Regions from separate parts of the Priestia sp. KCTC 13724 genome, predicted to be linked through region 2. Evidence: riboswitches for the same ligand, from Rfam matches in the RefSeq annotation. Region 2 holds a riboswitch; the other holds the start of a gene.
What was found. A riboswitch is a leader RNA that binds a small molecule or an ion and turns the genes downstream of it on or off. The one in region 2 is predicted to bind cyclic di-AMP.
Positions count from the first base shown of each region.

Region 1: it holds a riboswitch for cyclic di-AMP, as region 2 does, so the genes downstream of both, AC1UFB_RS01140 (cation:dicarboxylate symporter family transporter) here and AC1UFB_RS04945 (potassium channel family protein) in region 2, are expected to answer to the same signal.

Region 1 covers NZ_JBXDLD010000009.1:60-8,009, forward strand. Annotated here, with positions in the region: gene AC1UFB_RS01120 (GntP family permease) at 58-1,506, shown strand; gene AC1UFB_RS01125 (EcsC family protein) at 1,595-2,395, opposite strand; gene AC1UFB_RS01130 (DedA family protein) at 2,467-3,057, opposite strand; gene ytvI (sporulation integral membrane protein YtvI) at 3,300-4,331, opposite strand; gene AC1UFB_RS01140 (cation:dicarboxylate symporter family transporter) at 4,570-5,850, opposite strand; cyclic di-AMP (ydaO/yuaA leader) riboswitch at 5,947-6,093, opposite strand; gene AC1UFB_RS01145 (undecaprenyl-diphosphate phosphatase) at 6,265-7,089, opposite strand; gene brnQ (branched-chain amino acid transport system II carrier protein) at 7,237-7,950, opposite strand, start outside.
Region 2 covers NZ_JBXDLD010000030.1:29,716-43,394, reverse strand. Annotated here, with positions in the region: gene AC1UFB_RS04970 (response regulator transcription factor) at 1-210, opposite strand, end outside; gene AC1UFB_RS04965 (S1C family serine protease) at 483-1,703, shown strand; gene AC1UFB_RS04960 (hypothetical protein) at 1,700-2,008, shown strand; gene AC1UFB_RS04955 (hypothetical protein) at 2,499-2,723, shown strand; gene AC1UFB_RS04950 (Lrp/AsnC family transcriptional regulator) at 2,772-3,227, opposite strand; cyclic di-AMP (ydaO/yuaA leader) riboswitch at 3,419-3,558, shown strand; gene AC1UFB_RS04945 (potassium channel family protein) at 3,690-4,349, shown strand; gene AC1UFB_RS04940 (TrkH family potassium uptake protein) at 4,353-5,678, shown strand; gene AC1UFB_RS04935 (S8 family peptidase) at 6,616-7,737, shown strand; gene AC1UFB_RS04930 (globin-coupled sensor protein) at 7,777-9,066, opposite strand; gene AC1UFB_RS04925 (NlpC/P60 family protein) at 9,317-9,721, shown strand; gene AC1UFB_RS04920 (DUF2642 domain-containing protein) at 10,136-10,483, shown strand; gene AC1UFB_RS04915 (hypothetical protein) at 10,501-10,701, shown strand; gene AC1UFB_RS04910 (glycosyltransferase family 2 protein) at 10,703-12,232, shown strand; gene AC1UFB_RS04905 (nucleotide sugar dehydrogenase) at 12,219-13,448, shown strand; gene AC1UFB_RS04900 (glycosyltransferase) at 13,464-13,679, shown strand, end outside.

The sequences.
Region 1 (7,950 bases), on a different contig from region 2:
TAGAGGGAGGATTATATCGATTTAATAAAATAAAGAACGCTATAGGGGGGATTTGAAATGGAACTAGTTATTATCCTTTTATCACTTAGTCTTTTAATGTTTGTCGCATATCGCGGATTTTCAGTTATTTTATTTGCACCGATCTGTGCACTTTTTGCTGTTGTGCTAACTGAGCCAAGCTATGTATTACCTTTCTTTTCAAATATTTTTATGGAAAAGATGGTAGGATTTATCAAGCTTTATTTTCCCGTTTTCTTACTAGGGGCTATTTTTGGTAAAGTCGTTGAAATGTCAGGGTTGGCTGAAACGATTGCTAAAACAATTGTACAAGTTGTTGGTGCAAAGCGTGCAATTTTAGCTATTGTCATCATGGGAGCGATTCTAACTTATAGTGGAGTTAGCTTATTTGTTGTTGTTTTTGCTATCTATCCATTTGCAGCGAATCTATTTCGAGAAGCCAATATTCCTAAAAGGCTTATTCCAGGAACGATTGCATTAGGTGCCTTTACGTTTACAATGGATGCTTTACCAGGTACTCCACAGATTCAAAACGTTATTCCAACTACTTTCTTCAAAACTGATATTTATGCTGCACCGATGCTCGGTATTATTGGAGCCATTTTCGTCTTACTTGTAGGGATGAAGTATTTAGAAGCTCGTCGTAAAAAAGCAGAAGCTGCTGGTGAAGGGTACTACGGCTTTGACCACGAAACCGCAGCTGCAGCTGAGAAGCTAGAAAATGATGTAACAACGGGAGAAGAAGAAACAAGTACGAAAAGTGAAAAACCAACCTTGCCTCGTCAAATCTTAGCGTTTGTACCACTCATTTTAGTAGGTGTTATGAATAAAGTATTTACAATGACTTTGCCTGTTTGGTATCCAAATGGCTTTGATTTTACTGCCATTGGTCTTGACTCCTTTGGAAAAGTTGAGCTTTCATCTGTACTTGCTATTTGGTCAGTTCAAATGGCTCTAGTAGTAGGGATTATTGCGACACTACTGTATGATTGGAAAAAGATAAAAGTAAACTTTCAAGCAGGTCTTAACACCAGTATCAGCGGGGCATTGTTAGTTTCTATGAACACGGGTGCTGAATATGGTTTTGGAGGCGTTATTGCTGCTCTTCCAGGCTTTGGTGTTATTAGTAAAGGAATTTCCGAGACATTTACAAATCCACTTGTTAACGGTGCTGTGACTACAACAACATTGGCTGGTATAACTGGTTCTGCATCAGGCGGTATGGGAATTGCATTAAGCGCTATGTCAGAAAAGTATTTAGCGGCAATTAATCAGTTTAATATACCACCTGAAGTGATGCACCGCGTTATTTCAATGGCATCAGGCGGTATGGATACACTTCCACATAACGGTGCTGTTATTACGCTTCTTGCAGTAACAGGTTTGACTCACCGTCAAGCATATCGAGATATTTTTGCAATTACGATCATTAAAACGCTAGCGGTTTTTGTCATCATTGCACTTTACACTTTCTTCGGTATTGTTTAAGGTAAAAAGCATCCTTTCTTAGTAGCAAGGATGCTTTTTTATCGACATATTTCCCTAGAAATAATGTTATTTCGCAGGAAATGTCTTATTATGACTCTTGTAAATTCTTTTCTTGTTCTAATCGTTCTAAGATGCGGCGTTTACGATAAAGCATCGTCCCTATTTCTCCAATGTCTCCAATCGCCTGCTTATTTACATAAGCACCGAAGATCATACCTGCTATAGGAATCATTTGAAAAAGCTTTTTCCATCCCCAGTTATCTCGATAAGTCGTAAATACCTCTCTCCAACCTTGAAGCTGCGATAAGCTTTGTTCTCGCTTCCCTTCTGATAGCTTTTCTAAAATTGCTCGCTTACCTACAATGTCAGAGGATAAGAACTGCATGCACTTTACCATAAACACACGCTCTTCTTGTTTTGTCGGGTCGTATCCATAGGAAACAGCTACTTCTTGTAGCGTTTTTAAAGTTAGCCCTAGTACAAACGGTACATCAATAGCCAGCGTGAAGATACCACCAATTCCAGTCGTAGCACCTTGAATTTTAGCATTTTTTTGACGTGCCTCCACAAAGGCATTTGCTAACTCATCCATTTCTTGAATAGATAACTGCTGAATATCCGTTAATGTTAAATCTTTTTCTTTTAAACGTTTAGATGCTTTTTCTAACGTAGCGGAAGTATTAGCTAAATATTGGCCTCCGTTATCAATGTACTTAGCAACCTCGTCAAGAAGCTTTTCTATTTTTTCGTGGATAAACCTAGGCGTGACTTTATCAAGCGCTGCAAAAGGTAAGCGAAGCAACTTTTCCCAAAAGAATAGTCCCTTTTGACTTTTTTCCCACTTTTCAATCTTCTTTAATTCTTTAGCCAGCTGTTCAGTCGTTTCCACATGCTTTCCCCTTTCTACATAAAGCGCCCAGACAACTTATTTGCTGGACGCTCTCTTTTCCCTTATGCTTTTTATTTCTTTTTCACATATTTAAACATAAAGAAAATAACAATGATAACTAATAGTCCAATTCCAATCGGCTGCATATATTGAGATACAATAGGTCCAACATCTTCCCATTGTGGGCCTAACTTATAACCCAGATATACGTAAAGGGCAGTAATTGGTAACATCGCTACAAACGTGTAAATGGAAAATTGCCAAACGTTCATTTTTGCCATTCCGCAAGGAAGCGAGATGGCTGTACGTACTCCAGGAATAAAGCGACCAAAAAAGGCTACTCCTGCCCCATATTTATTAAAAAATCGATCTGCTGCATCGATTTCCTTTTCTTTTACTAGAAAATACTTTCCATATTTTAAGACAAGTGGACGCCCACCATAGCGACCAAGAGCATAAAGTGTTAATGGTCCAAACACGCCTCCAACTGTTCCTGCTAAAATAGCCAAATAAAGGTTCATGTCACCTTGATATACCCAATATCCTACGAGTGGTAAGACTAGCTCTGCTGGGACAAATTCAAACGTTAGCGCTAAGATAACGCCGAAATACGAAAGTTGCTTAAGCGCTTCTACTAGTGATAAAACAATTGTTTCTAACAAACGACTTCCTCCTTAGTTAACTTACTGCTCTATAACAAAACGTGATATTTTAAAGCTTCACAAGTCATAATTGTATATTAATCCCCTTTAATTGAAAAGTAAAAAAAGAACGAATGCTGTCAATCTAACGAATTAACGAGTCGTTCTGTAAAAAACCCCAACAAAAAACCTGAACGATTAAAAGTTATCAACTCTCAATCGTTCAGGTATAGTAAGGACTGAACTACTTATGTCTCAGTCTCCTAAATTTTAAAGTTAATTTGGATGACGCCAACTTTTCGAAGCGCATCATATAAGATGACAAGAGCTGGACCTAAAAACAGCCCCACAAACCCTAGCAATTTAAATCCAATATACAGGCTAATTAACGCAGCTAAAGGAGAAATCCCCATGTTTGTTGAAAAAACTTTTGGTTCTACAACTCTTCGAACGACGGTAATCACCCCAAATAAAATAAATAGACCAATTGCCAACGAGTCTTGACCTTGAGTTAAAGCAAATATTCCCCATGGAACTAGAACGGAACCTGTTCCTAGAATTGGTAGAATATCAACGATAACGATTAAAAGACTCAATAAAGCCGTGTACGGAACATTTAATAGCCATAGCCCAACATAAGCCATCACAAATGTTAAAAGACTCAATACAATCTGAGCTTTAATGAAGCCAACACCTGCTTGCATTAATTGCGTAATAACAATCTTTGTTTTATATTTCGTTTCATCTGTTAAAAACGATTTTACTTTTTCTTTTATGTTCGGTAGCTCTAAGCTAATGAATACTAAAGCAACTAAATAAATCAGAAATTCTAGCAGGAAGCCTGGAACGGTTGCAGCAAAGCTAATAATTAACTCAACGGTTCCTTTTAATAGTGTATCCAATGAATTAATGGTGCTTTCGATTGCGTTTTCAATGGATGAAATGACTTCTGTAGGAAGAGCGTTTGAATAATACTTCCACTTAATAATGTTAGGATAAATTGTTGTTTCATAAAGCTCTTTTACAAAAGAAGGCGTAACTTTTGAGAGAGCCACTACTTGCGTTACAATTGTACGAATAATAAAGAAACCAATTAATGTTATGGATACAACATATAATAAAAACGCTACTAATACAGCATAGATTCGACTAAACTTCAAAGAATGCTGCAACTTTTGAATAAGACCTTCTAGAACAATTGCTGTTAATAATGCAAAGACAATTGGTAAGCTATAAGGAATTAAAAAACAAGCTGCAATAATCGATACAATAATTGCTATGCGCTTCTTCCACATATGTAAATGCCTCCCACGCTTTCTTCCTAAATTCACTCACATGCCACATACTAGAGCACGCTCAGCTTGTTTATTTAAAAACATATCTGTTGTTACCTACTATAATTATAGGTTTAATTTCTTTATTAATAAAGAACTAATCAAAAAATTATCAAAAAAGCTACTTACCTGTTCATAAAAATAGAACCGGTAAGTAGCCTTATGCATTAAGCATTGTTACGAGAGATTAGAAGATACATTAGCTAGCTACTTTTGCCTCTCTCGACTGTTTCATCACTTCATTAGCTTTTATAGGATTGTACTTGCCTTCAGACTTAGACATAACAATTCCTGCAATTGTGTTACCCATTAAGTTTACAACTGTACGAGCCATATCCATAATTCGGTCCACACCGGCAATGAATGCAAGACCTTCGGCTGGAATTCCAATCGTACCTAACGTTGCTAATAATACAACAAATGATGTTCCTGGAACGGCTGCCATCCCTTTTGAAGTAATCATAAGCACTAGGATTAGCGTTAGCTGTTCGACAATGGTTAAGTCAATTCCATAAACCTGTGCCAAGAAAATAGCGGCAATTGCTTGATACAGCACAGATCCATCTAAGTTAAACGTATAACCAATTGGGATAACAAACGATACAATAGCTTTTGGACATCCCATTTTTTCTAATTTGCCCATAATACGCGGTAATACCGTTTCTGAACTTGATGTGCTATATGCTAACAGCAATTCATCTTTTAAATAACGCATTAATGTAAAGATATTTACACCAGCCCATTTCGCAACCGCTCCTAAAACCACAATTAAGAAGAACAGTAAACCAGCGTGAACTAGAATAACAAGTTTCGCTAGAGACATTAATGATTCTAAACCAAACTTAGAAACAGTTACACCAATGAGAGCAAAGACCCCGATAGGAGCAACTTTCATCACCATGTTAACAACATGGAACATCGCATGAGAAACGCCGTCAAAAAATTGTAAAACAGGCTTTCCACGATCCCCAATAGCTGCTACACCTAATCCAAATAACACGGAGAAAAAGATGATGGCTAACATGTCACCTTCCACTAATGATTGGAAGAAGTTCGTTGGAACAATATGAAGGAACGTTTCTGCAACGGATTTCTCACTTTGTTCTTCACTTGTCTCTACGTACTGGTTAATATCAGTCTTTTGTGCAGATTCAATGTCCACTCCTACACCTGGTTGGAAAGCATTAGCCAATAACACACCTATAATGATTGCAAACGTTGTGATGACTTCAAAGTAAATGATAGTCTTAGCACCTAATCGGCCTACTTGCTTGCCGTTACCAGCGCCCGCAATACCAACAATTAAGCTTGAGATAACAATTGGAATAACAATCATTTTAATCAGGCGTAAGAATAAGTCGCCCAGCGGCTGTAAATACGTTGCTACTCTTGGATCATTAAACCAAATAACACCAACTAGAATACCTAAAATTAAACCAACAAAAATTTGTGTTGCCATGCCAAACCGCAATTTTTTCATATGTGCTCTCCTCTCTGTTGTAAAGCGATTTTATTTTTTCTGAAAATTAAAAAAAGACCATTCTAAAAGAAAGAATGGTCGACAAAAAGACAATGTTCTTTCTCTCAATAAGCAGACGAGGTTAACTGTCGGATTCGGGTTTGAGAGTACCCTACTTTCACTCAGGAAAGATTCACCCCAAGGCATATGATATACCAAATTTGTGGTTCCCCCGCTCTAATGTAGACTAAGCTTCTTATTAAATTATTTTTCTGAAATATTATACAGAATTAATATTTTATTCAATAAGAATAATTTATCTGTTTTTCGAAAGCTTGTCAATTTATTTTTATGACTCAAAACTTTTTAACTATATAAATGCCAAAATATAAAACAGCCTTGGTTCTAAATGTAACCAAGGCTGTTTTAGCATTCTTAAAAGAATACAAGATAAATAGCAACTGCTAATACAATACGATAAATAGCAAAAGGTACCAATTTTATTCGATTAATTAATTTTAAGAAAAAGCGAATGGAAACAAGCGCTACAATAAAAGCACTAATAAAGCCGGCAATGAAAAAAGGCAATGCATCAATCGTGAAATACTGCCAATTTTTGATTAATGATAACCCACTAGCTCCTGCCATGATAGGAACAGCCATAATAAAAGTAAAATCAGAAGCTGCTCGGTGACTCATGCCTAAAAGTACCCCACCTGAAATGGTAGCACCAGAGCGTGAAAATCCTGGCCATAGAGCGATACATTGAAACAATCCAACACCAATGGCTTGACGATAGGTCATTTGATCTACCGTTTCTGTTTTTGGAATTCTTGAAGCAAAGCGGTCTGCAATAATCATTAAAATTGCTCCTGCAATTAAGCTGACTAACACCGTGTTCAACGAGAACAAATGCTTGTCAATAAAATCTTCAAATAAGAATCCTAATACAGCTGCCGGAAGCAAACCAACGATAACTTGAGAAAGCTTTAATCGATTTGTTACCTGTTCATATTTCTCATTTTTACGATTTAACCCTAATAGATTAATAAAACGATTTCTAAACAAAACAACAACGGCTAGGATCGAGCCTAATTGAATGACAATCTTAAATGTATTAGCAACCTCTGGTGAAAATAGTTCTTTTGAATTCAGCCATAAATCATCTACAATAATCATGTGTCCGGTCGATGATACAGGCGCAAATTCAGTTAGACCTTCTACAATTCCTAAAATAATCGCAACAATAATTTCCCACATTTTTACTCTACCTTTCAAGATTACATAATTTTTTCATCTTCATAGCAAACGTGAATATTCGCTTTTTATCATAATTGTTTGCTGATAAAAACACAATCTTTATTTGAAGAACAAAAAAAGCCCATTTGGGCTTTTTTATGGACAATCTTATTTACTATATGATTTAACTTGTTTTGAGTGAACTACTTTACCTTTTAGATTATATAAGCTAAGAAGATAACCGCCCATAGCCCCAGCGATTGCTGGTACTAACCAACCAAATCCTGTGTTATACAATGGCAAAGTCTTTACAAGTTCCCCCCAAGCACCTAAGTTTAACCCTGACTGAAGACAAGCGTCCGTTACGCTTACAATTCCAACGAATAAAATAGATAAAGCATATACACCTTGCTTTCCTTTGATTAAAGAATTCGTTAATGATAGAACAATTAGCATAATAGCAACAGGGTAAATAGCTGTTAAAACTGGAACTGAAATTTTTAGAATCATGGTTAATCCTAAGTTTGCAACAAGTAAACTAAATACGGCAATTGTACTAACCCAAACCTTATATGATACTTTCGGTACTAATTGCTCAAAATACTGACTGCATGAGGTTAATAATCCAACAGAAGTTGTTAAACACGCTAGCGTAAATACAACTCCTAATAGAACAGCTCCGAACGGTCCAAAAAGCGTAAATACAATGTTCGTTAACGTTATTGCTCCATTTGCTGCATTGGCATGACTAACAGATCCTAAATATGCCAGCATAAGATAAATAATAGCTAGCAACGTTCCTGCAATTACTCCTGCACGAATGGATGATGACATAATACTTTTCGCACTAGTCATTCCTTTTTGCTTCAAAGCCATTGCAAT
Region 2 (13,679 bases):
AGCAGACTTAATTTCACGAATGAGATGATAACCATCGATATCAGGAAGCATGATATCTAAAACCCAAAGACTAGGAGGGGTATGAATCATTGCTTTGGCATCTGTTCCATTTGAAAATGAAGTAACAGACCAGCCTTCTTTTTGTAAATAAAGAGTTAAAACTTCATTTAAGTTTTGTTCATCTTCGACTAAGTAAATTGTAAAGCTCACTTTATACACACTCCTCTTTCTATTCAAAGCTATTATACTATGTGTTTGGTAGCAGAAAAAATTTTTTCACAATTTCCCATATTCTTTTGATACTTATCCCAAACTTTTGTTATATAGTGTAAATAACGAAAAACATAATTGAATGTAAAGGAGCCAATTATATGGAACCAAGAGACTTTAATCAAAATAACAATGATGGTGAATATAACAGTCAACCTAATAATGACCAAATGAAAGCTCAATACGATGCAGAATATCAACAAGAACCAGGTATGAAACAAGAATATCCAACTTATCGGTCTGAGCATGTAAGAGAAGAAAAATCTAAAAGAAGGTTTTTACCATTTCTTGCATCGTCCATTGCAGGTGCTGTGTTAGGTGGAGGAATTGTATTATATAGTGCACCTCACCTAGGGTTCACAAATGATGGAAGCCAAACGAATAACGCATCTACTTCAACAAGCGCTACAACTACAGCTGCTACAAAAACTATTAGCACCAATGTAAGTCAAGGAGACCTGGTATCCGTTGTAGATAAAGTTTCACCAGCCGTAGTAGGCGTAAACAATATCCAAGAGCGAACAAATCCCTTTTCAGGAGATACGCAAACAGCAGAATCTGGAACAGGTTCAGGCGTTATTTTTAAAAAAGATAATAACAAAGCGTATGTTGTAACAAACAACCACGTAATAGAAGGATCAAGTAAGGTAGAAGTTACGTTATCAAATGGGAAGAAAGAGGATGCCCAAATTGTAGGTGCGGATCCGCTAACCGATTTAGCTGTTTTAGAGATGGATGCTAAAAACGTAGAGGCAGTAGCTGAATTTGGTGATTCTACTTCACTTGTTGCCGGAGAACCGGTACTTGCAATTGGAAACCCTCTTGGTGAGCAGTTCTCAAGAACAGTCACACAAGGTATTGTAAGCGGTACGGAGAGAACGGTAAACATTACAACATCAGCTGGGGAATGGAACTTGGATGTTATTCAAACAGACGCAGCTATTAATCCAGGAAACAGCGGTGGAGCATTAATCAATGCTGCTGGTCAAGTAATTGGTATTAATAGTTTAAAGATTGCTGAAGACGGTGTAGAAGGAATCGGTTTTGCTATTCCAACTGCAGATGTTCAACCTATTATTGACAAGCTAATGAAAGATGGAAAAATTAATCGACCATATATGGGAGTGGGGCTACAGGATGTAGCAGGTTTATCAACTGCCATTAAAGAAAATGAGCTAGGCCTAACAGAAGATACTTCTGACGGTGTTGTGGTTACGACAGTTGAACCTTTTTCAGCTGCTTCAGAAGCTGGCTTGCAATCAAAAGACATCATTGTAGGGATAGATGGTAAAGAAGTAAAAACATCCAGTGACTTGCGCAAGTATTTATACACGGAGCGTGCAATTGGAGATAAAGTAAAGCTTGACGTTTACAGAAACGGAAAAAAAATAAACCTTTCACTAACGTTGAAACAGCAAGGCAACGATGAATGATATACACAGCACGGCAGCTATTTCTATTTTTAATCGCTGTCTTGTTGATTACTGGGTGTGTAAATGCTTCAGAAGAAGTTGTAAAGAAGCACATTAAAGCTCATTTTCAATCGAAACAGTTCTTTCGAGACAAAATATCCGAAGAAGATGTAAAAGGCTACTTTGACAAAGCGGGATATAGCGCTGAATTTAAAACAGTTGAAGAAGCGAAAGAGCCAATCCTTCAAAAGCTTGTACAAAAAGCTATCAATAACTATGTTCAGGATGAATTAAAGAGACAGGTTAAGTACGTTCAAGTCTCTTGATTCACCTTTTATATAGATTACTGAGGTTGGGACATAAGCATTTCAGCTAATGATCTATCCGAACGATCAACAGTTGAATACTTTTGATCGTTCAGATATCTTTTGTTGAGACAGAATCATTTCGTTATGTCCCAGTCTCATTCTGTTTGTTCTTTTCATTGATGAAGCCCCCTTTTATCGTGATAGAGCAATATAAATGAAATGAATAAAAATAGAAATAGACAAATGTTTTTGCAAGTGATAAGATAGGGTTGTAAAATCTTTCATTATTCGGAAAATTCATTGTCCTTTCACCTTTTGGTTGAAAGGCATTTTTTTGTTTAATTCGCATACATAAAGATAAAGAAAATAAAATGACTAGTCTCCATTCATACTCCTCAGAGGCTGGGACATAAGTAATTCAGCCAATGATAAACCTGAACGATTGAGAGTTTCTCACTTTTAATCGTTCAGGTTTTTTGTTGATTGTGAAAACAATGTTGGAAACAGGGTGGAATGGAGCGTAGGTCACTCGACTCCTGCGGGAAAGAGAGGGAAAACGGAGATCCCGCAGCGCAGCGAGGAAGCTCAGGTTCCTCCCCGCGGAAAGCGAGTGGCCGTAGCGCAATGGAACGAACGTGTTCAGACAAACCAAAAAGATTGGAACAGCTATTGTTCGTCTCTTAGAAGCAATCATTTTGTTATGTCCCAAACTCTTTTTGCAATTAAATGTTAATATGTAAGGTTGCCTTATGAAAAGAATTGAAGTAAGTCATAGTCTAACTTATTTTTCTTTTAAAAGATAATCGATAAAGCCGGGTTTCATTTCGACTTGAGAAATACCGATATGAGATACAGTATGTGCAAAAGGAGTAACTTCATCGATGAAATTTTCAAGTTCCTTAAGGTTTGGAAGCTGTAACTTTGTAATAAAGCAGGCTTTTCCAGCTATTCGTTCACAAAATAAAGCGTATGGATAAGTAGCGATAAATTGTTTAAAGCGACGATATTCACCGTTTTTAATTGTTGCCTCAACAAAACAAGAAATAGGAAGCCCTAATTTTTCACAATTAATAGTGACAGAGTATCCGCTAATAATACCAACTTGTTCCAAATTTCGAACCCGCTCAGCAACCGAAGGGGCTGATAGATTGACTAATTTTGAAAGTTCTCTCATGGAAAGTCGAGCGTTAGTAGTTAACTCCTTTAAAATATGTAAATCAATACGATCAATGTTCATCTATTCTCATCAGCTCTTTCATTTTTATATTCTATTATAGTGAAAAATGATAAAAATTTCTGCGTTTTGCCTTCTTATTTTTAGGGGGATTTTATTATTTGAAAAAGGTATTGACATACCAAAAATGTGGGAGTAAGATAAGGTGAAACTTTAAGTAATAACTTATTTTTCCATTTAAAGTAAGTCACAAATAGATGAAATCGCTGAATCCTAATAGGAGCGGAGGAACCACTTTTGCACACTTTGTGCTCGGGGTGAATCCTTTATAGGTAGGGTTACTCTCATAACCCGAATCCGACAGCTAACTTCGCAAGCGTTTTGAGGGGGAGATGGAATGTGTAAAAAACACAGGAGCCTTCCTGTGTTTTTTTGTGTGGAAATTAATCGTTACAATAAGTAAGATCATAAAAAAAGAGCACAATAAAACAAGAGAGAAACCGGAATAGGAAAGGAAAGTTTGAAATGAAAAAGCAATTTGCGGTGTTAGGATTAGGGCGTTTTGGCGGCAGCCTTGTAGAAGAATTCATCAATCTAGATGTGGATGTTCTAGCGATTGACCGCAATCAAGAAGTTGTCAATAAGTACACAAATACAGCCACTTATGCAGTGCAAGTAAACGGTGTGGATGAAGCAAGCCTTAAAAGCCTTGGAATTCGAAATGTTGATCATGCAATCGTATCATTTGGAGACGATATTGAAGCGAGTGTATTGGTAACAATGTTACTGAAAGATATGGGTGTGAAGCAGGTGTGGGTAAAAGCAGTAAATTCATACCATCAAAAAGTACTTGAAAAAATTGGAGCCGATAAGGTCATTCACCCTGAGCGAGATATGGCGAAACGAATTGCGCATCACGTAGTTTCTGAAAAGATTATTGATTACATTGAACTTTCAAAGGACTATAGCATTGTAGAAATAATGGCTTCAAAAAAGATTCATAATAAAACATTATTTGATTTAAACATCCGTTCCAAGTATGGGTGTAATATTATTGGTTTTCAACGTGGAAATGGTGAAATGGTAATTTCACCAACAGCCCATGAAATTATCCATGAAGGTGACATGCTCATTGTTATTGGACATAATCGGGATATTAATCGCTTTGAGGAAGAAGGCGTATAATCAATGAGTTTAGCCAGAAGTATTAAGCTAACGCCCCCCCAATTATTAACATCAATCTTTGGAGGGGGAATTATTATTGGCGCATTACTTTTAATGCTTCCATTTTCTACAACGGAACCAATCTCTTGGATAGACGCCTTGTTTACCTCTACTTCAGCTATGACGGTAACGGGATTAGCCGTTGTAGATACAGGAACGCGCTTTACGGTATTTGGTCAGACGATTATTATGCTTCTGATACAGGTAGGTGGATTAGGGATCATGTCATTTGCCGTGCTGATCTTTATTATGCTCGGTAAAAAAATCGGTTTTAAAGAACGAATGATGGTCCAGCACGCTTTAAACCAAACTAATATTGGTGGCGTCATTCTTCTAGTAAAGCGCCTTTTTATCTTCTCTTTTGTCATTGAGTTGATTGCACTGATTTTTTTAGCCATTCGGTGGGTACCAGAGTTCGGCTGGGAAAAAGGGTTATTTTTTAGCTTGTTTCATTCAATATCAGCATTTAATAATGCTGGGTTTGGCCTTTTATCTGATAGCTTAGTGCAGTATGCAGGAGATCCACTCATTAATATTACGATTTCATTATTATTTATTATTGGGGGAATCGGATTTACGGTACTGGCGGATTTATGGGAGAAAAAGTCTTACAAAAAGCTTAGCCTACATTCAAAATTAATGATTATTGGAACATTTATCATTAATACTGTGGCGATGCTGTTTATTTTTTTCTTAGAGTATGGAAACGCCAAAACGTTGGGAAGCTTAAGTCTTGGTGACAAGATGTGGACATCGTATTTTCAAGCGGTTAGTACGAGGACCGCTGGATTTAACTCTATTGACATAGCTAACTTGACGGATTCAACAGCTTTTTTAATGATCATTTTAATGTTTATTGGGGCAGGGAGTGCATCTACTGGTGGAGGAATAAAGTTAACAACGTTTATTGTGATAACATTTGCCGTCCTTTCATTTATTCGAGGACGTGAAGATATTGTCTTATTAAAGCGCAGGTTAAGTACTGTATATGTTGTAAAAGCACTGGCTATTTCTATGATCGCAATTATGTTTGTGTTCTTCGCTACGTTTGCAATAAATATATCGGAACCGAACACGCCTTTTTTAAAGCTGATGTTTGAAGTTGTATCAGCATTTGGAACAGTTGGCTTATCCATGGGAGTAACGCCAGAGCTATCATACGTTGGACGTGTTATTATTATTTTTATCATGTTTTTAGGTAAGATAGGTCCGTTAACTTTAGCATTTTCTTTAGCTAAACCAAAACGTGAAAAAATTCGTTATCCAAATGAAGATGTATTGATTGGATAATAAAGAGACCGCATTCTTTGTTTTCACAGATAAACAAAGGATACGGTCTTCGTTTTAATTAAAACATAATAGTAGCGCCTAAAATTGTGGCGATCATTAAAAAGAATGTAACCATTAAGATTCCTGGTAATTTTGATTGATTGCGCATCCAATCAATCCCTCCTTTTCAATTATAGTCATGTTAAAGTGCCTTCTACCTATATAACGTATAGGTAATCAATTTAGATTCATTTTTTTAAAAAATTTTTAATGAAACCGAGAGCCTGTCCAGACTTATTACGCTTTTGCAGATATTGAGTTTTAGAATCGAAAAAAGATACGGTCATAAGGCAGATTGGCGTGTTACTGTTTAATAAAAAAGGTATTAGAATCCACGTTTGTCCATTGCAAAAACTCTTGTAGTGAATATAGTAAAATAGGAAGTCATTATGATTTCCTTTCACATCATAACGCCCTCTAATAAAGACCCGATGCATGACAATTCCCCCAACTGTCTGGTTCGATCGGTATATGACCATGCTATTTGTATGGTCTTTTTTTACATGTTAGATTAAAAGAAATAAAGTCATATATATAATAATTATAAAGAACTAAAGAAGGGTAGGTCTTTACTATTGTTTTTAAAATTAAAGAATGTTTAGAAAATTATTATAATATTATTTTGTGATAGTGATATAATAATATGAATATTTTAAAGATATTTTTTTGTACTTCCTGGTAAAATATACTCTTTAATTGTAAAAAAAATACTTTTTAAATGCCCTTAGATTTGCTCTTGTCAGCTTTTCTATACAGCCTATTAACCTATAGCCAAAAAGTTGTAAAAATAGATAATTAAAGGTAGTAAATCCAACTTTCACTGGCAAAGTTAATGGATTGTCTCTGCTGCTACTAAACTACTAAAACTAGCAGTGGAAAATACGAAAGGGGCAATGATATGAAAAAGTATAGTTGGTTAAAGGTTGTAACATCGTTAGCAATTACGGCAGGGGTGTTAATACCATCTACTGGAGGAGCTTATGCAGCAACTGAAGAAAAAGAACAAGTGATTGTAGGATTTAAAAGTAGCGTAAATGAAAAAAGTATTACAAAAGCAAACGGTAAAGTGAAAAAGAAAATGAAAGAATTACCGATTGCCGTCGCAGAAATGACTCCAAGTGAGGTTGAAAAGCTTGAAAAAGATCCAAATGTAGCTTATGTAGAAGAAGATATTCGTATATCAGTAGCAGCTGATACGCAAGACTGGGGAATCTCTAAAGTGAAGGCTCCTACAAGTTGGTCAACTGGTTTAAGTGGACAAGGTGTAAAAGTGGCGGTAGTTGATACTGGAGTTGCAACAAATCATCCAGACTTAAAAGTAGCTGGAGGAGCTTCATTTGTATCATATACATCTTCTTATAATGATGATAATGGACACGGTACGCACGTAGCGGGGATTATCGGTGCTGAAAATAACGGTACAGGTACGATTGGTGTTGCATATAACGCAGATATTTACGGTGTAAAAGTACTTGAAAGCAGCGGTTCTGGAAGCCTTTCTAGTATCATCGCTGGAATTGACTGGTCTGTAGCAAACGACATGGACATTATTAACTTAAGCTTAGGAACGTCTGTAGGATCTACAGCATTAAAATCGGCAGTTGATCGAGCTTATCAAAGTGGAGCAGTTGTAGTAGCTGCTGCTGGAAATTCTGGAAACTCTGCTGGAACAGGAGATACGGTAAATTACCCAGCGAAATATGATTCAGTTATTGCTGTGGGAGCTACGGATCGTTATGATCGCCGTGCTTCATTCTCATCAACTGGCCCTACTGTTGAAATAGCAGCTCCTGGTGCGGCTATTCTAAGCACATACTTAAACGGTCAATATTCAACGTTAAGCGGTACATCAATGGCTAGCCCTTATGCAGCTGGTATCCTAGCCTTATACAAACAGAAATACCCATCATATTCAAATGCACAGTTACGTCAACTGTTAATCAACAAATCAATTGATTTAGGACCAGCTGGTCGTGACACGCACTTCGGATACGGATTATCACAAGCTGGTACTTTCTAATTTAGATAAGAACAAAGCAGAGCCTTGGCTCTGCTTTGTTTATACCTTTTCAGATAGTGTATAAAGCTCATCGGATGATGTAGCAATTTTATCAATACGATTTGTCAATTCTGAAATAATGGAAGATATTTTGTCTAGTTCTTTTTTTGTTAGAACGCTCTGCTGTTTATTTTCTGTTGTGACAGTTAAAACATTTGTGAAAAACGTTGTGATGTTATTCATATTTACCGTTGTGTCTTTTGTTAACCCCGCCACTTCATCTCCAATCTCAGCTACGCTTTTTATTTGTTTTTGAATATCTTTGATGAAAGTTGAAATGTTTGCGATTGATTTTTTTGTTTCCTCCGCCAGTTTACGAACCTCCTGAGCAACCACGGCAAATCCTTTTCCATGTTCCCCTGCTCGAGCTGATTCGATTGAAGCGTTTAAAGCAAGTAAGTTTGTTTGTTCAGCAATGGATGTTACAATCGCTACAATTTGTGTAATTTGCTTTGATGTATCTTCTAACGTTTTCATGCGTTGTTGAATGAGAGAAGTATTTTGCTGGATGCCATCAAGCATTGCTTGCTCTTGTTCGAGCTTGGTTTGGCTTTCAATTGCATCTTTGGAAACAATCTCAGCTAACTTTGAGCTTTTATTCGCAAATGACACAACATCCGCCGTTTGGCTGCTTATTTGAGAAACAAACTGTGCTGTTTCCTCAGATAGGTTAGCTAATAGAGAAGAGGTACGACTAATCTCATCTTGAATAAGCTTTTTTTCTTGATATAAAAGTTGTCGTTGTTCTTCAAACGTTTCTTCATAGGCAGTTAACACAATTTGTTGTTCTAAATTAATGAGCGTTGTAATACTTTTAATAGTTTGAATGCAGGCTTCTTTTTCGTCTATCTCCTCATGGCACAGGGCAATTAATGCAATTTGTAAGTTCTGAAAAGCGCATAAATACCAATTCGGTTCAAGACCAATTTTTACATGCATTTTTGAAATCATTTTACGCTTTTGTACAAACTCATCATCTACTTTGCCGTTAAACATTTCTAATATATGTTTTTTAAGCGTGTTTTTTAAGCGATCAATACTGCTATGCTTCTCAATGATGGTAACTAAGTGTTGCTGTTCTCCAATAGCTCGATAGAATTCGTTTACAATTGAAATAATATTTTCTTCAACTGCAGGCTGTAGCCTAACGATTCTTTTAAGGTCATCTAAGTTTAGACCAATCATTTTAATTTGTTGTTGAATTTCTAAACTAGATACTTGCATGCTTGCAGTCATTTCTTCAAGAGCAACTGCTTGTTCGGTATGTGTGTTTTTCCTAAACCAGTTCATAAAATCACCTATTATCCTTAAAGTTGTAAGCACATATATGGGTATATAACGGTCATGGACCCTTACTATATATTTCGGTTTGCTTGTTGAAAAGCTTGAGCGTTATTTTCAAAAATGTCATGAAAATGTGATGTGCTGTCATGGGATTGTTATGTTCTATTTATCTGATTGTGATGCGTGCATGATAAGGTGATACAGTGACCACTTTGATAGATAGTAGTGGGAAAAAATAGGTGAAGGAGTATGTATAATGAGGAAATTGGTTGCGTCTATGTTAATGGGAGGAGCCGTATTGTCTACACCCGTCATTGGACAAGCCGCTTCAAACGACGAGCTATTAAAACAAGGAATGAAAAACGAAAGCATCTATGAAGTCAAAGATTCTTTAAAGCAAGAAGGATATTTAAAGGGTAAGGTTTCTACATACTTTAATTACGAAACAAAAGTAGCAGTTCAAGCTTTTCAGCAAGATCATAATCTAGTAGCTGATGGAATTGTTGGAACCAAAACATATAAAGAAGGCCCTTCTCATGCAGGGATTTATTTAGGTGATAATCAGTTTATTCACACTTCTACCTCAAAAGGTGTAACAATCAGTGATAAAAACTCGAACTATTGGAGTGAACGTTATCTAGGTGCTAAAAAAGTAAAGTAATTTGAGAAAGAGACTGAGACATAAGTAGTTCAGCTTCTACTATACCTGAACGATTGAGAGTTCATAACTTTTAATCGTTCAGGTTTTTTGTTGATTGTGAAAACAATGTTGGAAACAGGATGGAATGGAGCAATGGAACGAACGTGTTGAGACAAACCAAAGAGATGGGAACAGCTAGTGTTCGTCTTTTAGAAGCCATCATTTTGTTATGTCCCAAACTCTTTTTTGTTTTGAAAAAAGTTAAATCATTGTGCACTCTTTCTTTGTAAGAATGCGAGACAAGCGCATATTTATCAAAAAATGTGAAAAAAGTTCTATCACTTCCTCCTGACAGCTTGTATATATTGGTAAAGTAATCGTTTGAGTGTTCTAGTGAAATTCAAATGATTCCATGACTAACAAGGAGGAAAAAAGATGTGGTGTTATAGCTATTACCGTCTCAAAAAGAAAATTAAGAGACTGTTATTTTCAAGAAGGTTTGGTACTTTCATTGAAAATAATACAAAAAAAGCAGTAGAAGAGGTTATTTATTCTCAGCGATTTCGAGACTACTTTATTCAGCTTGTAAGAGAAGCGGATGTTTCGCCTTTTAAAGAAATTGCGCTTCAATATTTAAATGAAGAAGTTGTCGTTTCAACAGTTGCGGGTCCTTTGCAAGGTACGGTTGCTGAAGTAGGCGATGATTATTTAAGGCTAACTGAAAGTGCCACTTCCAGCATTTTGTTACCATTTACCAGCATCATTACAATTCAAAAAGTTTAAAGAGAGGAGAGGAAAAGATGTTTCAAGACGCATTAAGAGAAAGCATTGGTTCATTTGTACAAATCATTACCCCAATTGATATTATTAGCGGTACATTAATTGCAGTATTTGAAGCTTCAATTGTTGTTCGTACATCAAGCTCATATGGAGAGCCTACTGATGTCACAATATCTTTTGCATCTGTCACATACATTCGTATTATTAGTGGAGATGAATAAAATGAACGTATCCGTTATCATTCCAGCATGTAATGAAGAAGAGTCATTGCAAAGTGTGATTCAGGAAATAAAAAAGATAGCACCTTTTGAAATCATTGTTGTTGTAAATGGGGCCACTGATAATACAGCTTTAATTGCAAAACAAGAAGGGTGTAAAGTGTTAACGTACGAAGAGAAGCTTGGGATTAACATTGGTCGAGCAATTGGAGCAAAAAAAGCAAAGGGGGATATCCTTGTATTTCTAGACGGAGATATCGTTGTACCCTTTGAAGAACTAAACCAGTATGTGCAAGCAATTAAAGATGGCCATGACCTTGCATTGAATGACTTGGAATGGACAATGAAGCGAAAAATTCGTCCTCACGTAGTGGCTGTCTCAAAGTATATGCTTAATTTAAGCTTAAAAAGACCAGATTTAACAGTTCAAGCAGTTACCGCAATTCCACATGCTATAAAGCGCTCAGCAGCTGAAGAAATCGGCTTTGAGAATTTAGCGCATCCCCCATTAATGCAGACACTTGCTATTTTAAAAGGAATGTCTGTTGTATATCCTTGTTCCACAGATGTTATTTATACCAACCGTATTCGTAATACCCACAAGACGCTTGTTCCTAATTCTCCGTTTCCCTTTTCAACCGAATCAATTTTAGCTGATCATTTAAAAGCTTTTTCTCACTTAATTCATCAGAAAGGAGTAAGGGGAGGACTTACGGATGGAAATCGTAACCGTACGATTGTATCAGAATATACACCCACTCTCCTGAAAAAAGAGAGATGTAAAACAAGTGCGATTATTCCAGTTGGAGAAGAAAGAGAAACGATTCATCTTGTTATTCAAGAAGTGCAAAAAGCAGGTGTTGAAGAAATTATTGTGGTAGCAAATGGGTCAGATGAAATAACGATTTCAAGAGCACGTGAAGCAGGCGCAACGGTGCTTGTGTATCCAAATAGGCTTGGACATAATGTTCCAAGAGCAATTGGAGCAATGTATAGTTCAGGTGATATTTGCTTGTTTATTGACGGTGATATCGTTATTTCTGCTGAAAATCTTCAACATTTCATCCGTGCAGCTGAAAATGGAGTTGATGTTGCGCTCAATAATTTGGAGTGTTTATTAGATCAAGTCCATCCTCTACATTCTGTTAGTGCTGCAAAGTATTTTTTAAATGCTATTAGTAAGCGTCCAGATTTAACCATTAACACAACAACTGCAATTCCTCACGCAATAAAAAGAGAAGTAATAGAGAAAATCGGGTACGAATCGCTCATCATTCCTCCTTTATTTCATTTGAAAAGTTTGTTAGCAGGTTTTACGGTTAAGGCGATTCATTTTGTAGACGTAGCGCGCACCAATCGCATTCGAAAAGAGCACTTAAAGACAACAGGATTGCCTCAATCAACGGAAAGGATTTTAGGAGACCATATTGAAGCAATTGCTTATCTACTCAATCAAACAACGGAAAGAGGTCTCTTTTTAAAAGATACAAGAAGACATGACATTTTGTCTGAGGTGATGCGTGATGAAAACTAAAAAAGTAGCAGTATTAGGACTTGGATACGTGGGATTACCCTTAGCATTATTGGTTGCTAAAAAAGGTTTTGATGTGATAGGTCTTGATGTTGATCGTAGCAAAGTGAACCTACTTCATCAAAGGAAAAGCTATATTCCAGATGTATCAAATGAGGAGATTAAAAGAGAAAAGAAATTTAAAGCTCAATGTTTACAAGACGGAATTGAAGAGTTTAAACAGTGTGAATATGTAATTGTGACGGTTCCAACACCAATTAACGATCAGCACGAACCAGACTTAACAGCAATGATTAAGGCTTCAGAGTTTTTGCAAAAGGAAATGGTTGCCGGACAAACAGTAATCTATGAGAGTTCAACTTATCCAGGTACGTTAGAAGAAATTGTTTTACCAATTCTTTTAAAATCAAAGCTACAAGTAGGAAGCGACTTTTATCTCGCTTATTCTCCTGAAAGAGTAGACCCAGCAAATACGCACTATCACATTGAGCAAATCCCTAAAGTGATTAGTGGATATACGGAAAGCTGCTTACAAAAAATTAGCGAATTTTATGGTAGCATCTTTCAAAAAGTAGTTCCTGTTTCGTCACCAAACGTGGCTGAAATGTGTAAACTATTTGAAAATATTCAACGGTTAGTTAATATTTCTCTTGTGAACGAAACAAATGTATTATGTGAACAGCTGAACATTGATTTTTATGAAGTACTTGAAGCAGCAGCAACGAAACCATTTGGATTTACTCCTTATTATCCCGGACCTGGAATTGGTGGGCACTGTATTCCTGTTGACCCACTTTACTTTGTATGGAAGCTCAAACAGGCTGGTTTAAAAAGTGAACTCATTCAAGCAGCTCATGAAATAAATGAACAAATGACTGAACATGTTGTGACACTCGTTGAAAAGCAGCTTGATAAGAATGAGAAAAATGTTTTGGTCATTGGCATCGCGTATAAACGGGATGTAAACGATGTACGGGAGTCACCAGCATTGCCTATATGCAACGAGCTAATTACAAGAGGGTATAATCTATCATATCATGATCCATATATCGACACTTTTACGCTAAATGGTTGCAACATTCAGTCTGTAGAGCTTACTAAACAAGCGGTGCAAACAGCCAATGTAGTCTTAATCTTAACCGACCATCAAAACATTGATTGGTCACTTGTGAAAACTGCCGCGAAAATAGTGGATACAAGGGGAGTATTAAGGCGTTAAAAAGGAGGGCGTAATGTGAAGAAGCTTTCAATCATTCTAATTGTTCAAAATGATGAAGCGACAATCAGGCAAGTCATTCGCAGTACTCGCTGTTTAAATCCTCATGAAGTGATTGTCTTAGCCAAGCAGTCAATGGATGAATCGGTTTTAATTGCAAAAGAAGAAGGCTGTATTGTGAAAATAGAGAATGGTGAAGAAACAGCACATGAATTGCGAATGAAAATAACTCGC